DNA from 2 places in the Stenotrophomonas sp. PS02297 genome. Region 2 is predicted to be linked to the other one. Evidence: riboswitches for the same ligand, from Rfam matches in the RefSeq annotation. Region 2 holds a riboswitch; the other holds the start of a gene.
The links. Region 2 has a riboswitch for thiamine pyrophosphate ahead of thiC (phosphomethylpyrimidine synthase ThiC). Riboswitches for the same ligand answer to the same signal wherever they lie in the genome.
Positions count from the first base shown of each region.

Region 1 (2,469 bases), on a different contig from region 2:
ATCACTGACACGGCGACGCGTAGTTTTCCTACAGCCGCTTGCGTCAGACCGCCACATCGAATGGCGCAGTTCCCCTAGCCCAAACCCCTCCGCCACGCACAGGCACGTTCCGCGCGCCATCGCGCCCGACGCCGCCCCGCGCGCTACCCTGTCGCCCCCCGCATCGCCCGCGCATTCCCCGCTCTTCCGTCCATGACCGCTTCCTCCCACCGCGTCCAGGGCCTGGCCAACGACGAAGTACCCGCCGACTGGCCCGCCATCAACGGGCGCGAGATCGCATGGCTGCGCGGGCGCTTCCCGCAGCTGGAAGGCGCGGACACCGCGCTGTGGCACAGCCCGCGGCCGATGTCGGCGGCGGCCATCGTCGAGGGCGCGGCGGGGCGCCTGTTCGTCAAGCGCCACCACCACAGCGTGCGCGACGCGGCCACGCTGGGCGAGGAACACCGCTTCATCGCGCACCTGGCCGCCGCCGGCGTACCGGTGGTGCAGGTGCTGCGCGATCGCGATGGCTTCACCGCGGTCGAGCACGAAGGCTGGACTTATGAGCTGCACACGCTCGGCATCGGCGAGGACCTGTACCGCGATGCGGCGTCGTGGACGCCGCTGACCGACGTCGCCCAGGCATGCAATGCAGGGCGCATGCTGGCGCGCCTGCACCAGGCCGCCGCCAGCTACCTCGCACCGCAGCGCGGTACCCACCTGCTGGTGGCGCGCGACGACCTGATCCGCAGCCACGACCCCATCGCCGCGCTCAAGGCCGACCTGGGCAACCGCCCCGGGCTTGCGCGCTACCTGGCACGCATTCCGTGGGAAGAACAGCTGCGCCGCACCGTGCTGCCATGGCACGCGGGCCTGCCCGAACGCCTGCAGGCCGAACCACGGCTGTGGGCGCACAACGACTGGCACGTCTCCAACCTGCTCTGGCGCGATGGCGCGGTGAGCACGGTGCTCGACTTCGGCCTGGCCTCGCCCACCAGCGCGTTGCTCGACCTGGCCACCGCCATCGAACGCAACGCGGTCGCCTGGCTGGAACTGGAACGCGGTGCGCAGGCCGTACGCATCGACATCGCGCTGGCCCTGCTCGACGGCTACCGGCAGGTACTGCCGCTGTCGCCCGCGCGCGTGCACCTGCTTGCCGACCTGCTGCCGGTGGTGCACTTGGACTTCGCGCTGTCTGAAGTGGAGTACTTCGAAGGCATCACCGGCTCCACCGCGAACGCGGACGTGGCCTGGCAACCGTTCCTGCTCGGCCATGCGCAATGGTTCCGCAGCACCGAAGGCCAGGCGCTGCTGGCCGCGCTGCACGCCGCCGCCTGAATCCGCCAGCAAGCCAAAGCACGGCATTTGTGGTTCAATGCGCCCCTGAAGCGGGGGTGCCTGGGCTTGTCCAGGCTGAGAGAGTCCCTTGGAACCTGATCCGGTTTGCACCGGCGTAGGGAGCTTTGAGCAGCAGGCACACCGCCTTCGTGGCCGGTCGCGCGTGCGCGCCTTCGCTTCGTCTCCCCCACGGCTGATGACGAAACGAATGAACCGCTGCCACCGAATCTCGCTGTTGACCGCCGCGCTGAGCGCGGCCCTGCCGCTGCACGCCAGCTCCCTGGAAACCGCCGCCGACCGCTCGCCCACCGAGCTGTCCACCGTGCGCGTGCAGGCCAAGCAGCCCGGCGCCAAGGACACCCAGTCCAACAGCTTCGGCGCCGGCGACTGGAAGAACACCCCGGCCTCGATCAGCGTGCTCGACCGCGGCCTGCTCGACCAGCGCGTCGTGCGCACGCTGTCCGAACTGGCCACGAACGACGCCTCGCTGGGCGACAGCTACGCGCCGGTGGGCTACTACCAGAACATCGCCATCCGCGGCTTCGCGCTGGATACCGCCACCGGCTACCGCTTCAACGGCCTGACCATCGCCGGCGAGCAGCGCCTGGCGCTGGAGAACGTGCAGCAGGTGGAAATCCTCAAGGGCGAAGCCGGCCTGGCCGCTGGCGTGATCGCCCCGGGCGGCGTCATCAACTACGTCGGCAAGCGCCCGGCCGAAGTGCGCACCGTCACCCTCGGCACCGACGCGGAAGGTTCGCGCTATGCCGCCATCGATGTCGGCCACTGGCTGACGCCGCGCTTCGGCGTGCGCTTCAACGCGGCGTGGGACGACAGCAGCTCGTACATCGACCATGCCGATGGCCGCCGCAACTTCTACGCGATGGCCACCGACTGGCTGATCGGCGAGCGCGGCAAGCTCGAAGTGGACGCCAACTACCAGACCAGCGCGCAGCGCTCGGCCTCGGGCTACCAACTGCTGGGCGCCACCGCGCTGCCGCGCAACGTGGACCGCAAGCAGATGCTCGGCTACCAGCACTGGCAGAAGCCGGTGGGCATCGACAGCACCAACCTCACCGCGCTGCACACCTACGATTTCAGCCCGGCGTGGCAGTCGCGCGTGTCGGCCAGCCACAGCCGCTCGGTGATCGACGA
Region 1 covers NZ_JASCOS010000026.1:13,525-15,993, reverse strand. Annotated here, with positions in the region: gene QMX80_RS07810 (helix-turn-helix transcriptional regulator) at 1-1, shown strand, start outside; gene QMX80_RS07805 (phosphotransferase) at 193-1,317, shown strand; TPP riboswitch at 1,360-1,456, shown strand; gene QMX80_RS07800 (TonB-dependent siderophore receptor) at 1,526-2,469, shown strand, end outside.
Region 1: another riboswitch for thiamine pyrophosphate. It lies ahead of QMX80_RS07800 (TonB-dependent siderophore receptor); the one in region 2 lies ahead of thiC (phosphomethylpyrimidine synthase ThiC).

Region 2 (2,469 bases):
ATGAAGCCGGTCGGGCCCAGCACAAGCAGCGCGGCCAGCAGCACGGCCGCCAGCAGCAGGTTGAAGTTGGACAGCCACTTGATGCCGCGCTCCACGCCGCTGAGGGTCGAGGCCATGTACAGCACGAAGGCGATGGCGATGATGGTCAGCTGCACCGGCACCGTCGCGGCGATGCCGAACACGCGCTGCAGGCCGGCGGCGATCTGGATGGTGCCGAAGCCCAGCGTGGTGGCCACGCCGATCGCGGTGGCGACCACCGCGGCGATGTTGACCGTGTGGCCGATGGCGCCGCGGTGATGGCGGCCGATCAGCGGCTGCAGCATGTCGCTGATCAGCCCGCGGCCGTTGCGGTTGTACTGGAACCATGCCATCGCCAGGCCGATCAGTGCATAGATCGCCCACGGGTGCAGGCCCCAGTGGAAGAAGGCGTAGCGCATCGCCGCGCGCGCGGCATCCACGCTCTGCGGGGCCAGGCCTTCCGGCGGCTTGGCGAAATGCGAGATCGGTTCGGCCGCGCCCCAGAACACCAGGCCGATGCCCATGCCGGTGGCGAACAGCATCGCCAGCCAGCTGGCGCGCGAGAAATCCGGCTCGGCGTCCTCGCCGCCGATGCGCAGGTTGCCGAAGCGGCCGATGGCCAGGTACAGCAGGAAAGTCAGCGTCAGGAACACGATCAGCAGGTACATCCAGCCGACGCTGCGCACGACCTCGACCAGTGCGGCCTGCACGACGTCGTTGAAGGGGCCGGGGGCGATGCCGGCCAGCAGCACCAGTGCGGCGACCAATGCGATGGAAACACGAAACACCATGGAGGAGCTTCTCCGATCTGGGGATGGGGGAGCGAGCCAGGGCTTGCGGTGGAACCGGCCACGAACAGGCGCGGAAGAGGGAGGGCCGGCGTGGCGGCACAGGAGCGGCATGAATGCGGCAGCGGCGCATCGTACTGAAAGGGCCGTCACGATTCCGTTAGAACGTGCTTCGCCATCCACCGCGAGCGATGGCCGCGGTGTGCGATGGGCGCGCATGCAGATCCCGCCGCGGCCGCAGGTGCGCTGCCGTGGCGGAATCCAGCGGGAAGGCTCGATCGTGCGCTGGCATGCGTCCCAGCGGGCCGGCAGGGGCCTGCGGGGAGCGCCGGTGCCTTTGGCCTGCGCTTCATGCTCTAATGCCGCCCGAAGCGGGGGTACCGCGGCCATCGTGCCGCGGTTGAGACAGTCCCTTGGAACCTGATCCGGTTGATACCGGCGTAGGGAAGCTTCGCAATGCCCCATCGTGCGTGGATGCCTGCCCAGGGTGCGTCCATGCGCCAGCGGCAGTGCGCCTTCGCTTCGTCCGGCCCGTGCATCCGCGCGGGCCCCAAACAGGACGCCGCCGATGAACGCACCGCTTTCCGCCCTGCAGCAGCAGGCGCAGCAACTCTCCGAATCCGTGACCCGGCCGATTCCCGGCTCGCGCAAGATCCACGTGCCGGGCTCGCGCCCCGACCTGCAGGTGCCGATGCGCGAGATCGCGCTGACCCGCACGCCGACCCTGTTCGGCGGGCAGGACAATCCGCCGCTCACGGTCTATGACACCTCCGGCCCGTACACCGATCCGGACACGCGCATCGACCTGTCCGCCGGCCTGCCGGCGCTGCGCGCGCGCTGGATCGAAGAGCGGGGCGATACCGAACGGCTGCAGGGGCTGAGCTCGCTGTTCGGCCGCGGCCGCGAGCACGACCCGAAGCTCGACGCGGTGCGCTTTCCCGCGCGCAGCCTGCCGCGCCGTGCGCGTGCCGGCGCCAACGTCACCCAGATGCACTACGCGCGCCGCGGCATCGTCACCCCGGAGATGGAGTTCGTCGCCATCCGCGAGAACCAGCGGCTGGAAGCGGTGCGCGATGCCCTGTTGAAAAGTCCGCACAAGGAGGCGCGGGCTCTTGCGGAGGGATCGGCGCTATTGCGGCAGCATCCCGGCGAGGCATTCGGCGCATCCATCCCGAGGACCATCACCCCCGAGTTCGTGCGCGGGGAGATCGCCCGCGGCCGCGCCATCCTGCCCAGCAACATCAACCATCCAGAAGGCGAGCCGATGATCATCGGCCGCAACTTCCTGACCAAGATCAACGCCAACATCGGCAACAGCGCGGTGTCCTCGGGCATCGCCGAGGAAGTGGAAAAGCTGGTGTGGGCGATCCGCTGGGGCGGCGATACGGTCATGGATCTTTCGACCGGCAGGCACATCCACGAGACGCGCGAGTGGATCGTGCGCAATTCGCCGGTGCCGATCGGTACCGTGCCGATCTACCAGGCACTGGAGAAAGTGGACGGTCGCGCCGAGGAGCTGACGTGGGAGATCTTCCGCGACACGCTGGTCGAACAGGCCGAGCAGGGCGTGGACTACTTCACCATCCACGCCGGCGTGCTGCTGCGCTACGTGCCGCTGACCGCCGGACGCATCACCGGCATCGTCTCGCGTGGCGGCTCGATC
Region 2 covers NZ_JASCOS010000031.1:26,259-28,727, forward strand. Annotated here, with positions in the region: gene QMX80_RS08690 (BCCT family transporter) at 1-809, opposite strand, end outside; TPP riboswitch at 1,170-1,271, shown strand; gene thiC (phosphomethylpyrimidine synthase ThiC) at 1,375-2,469, shown strand, end outside.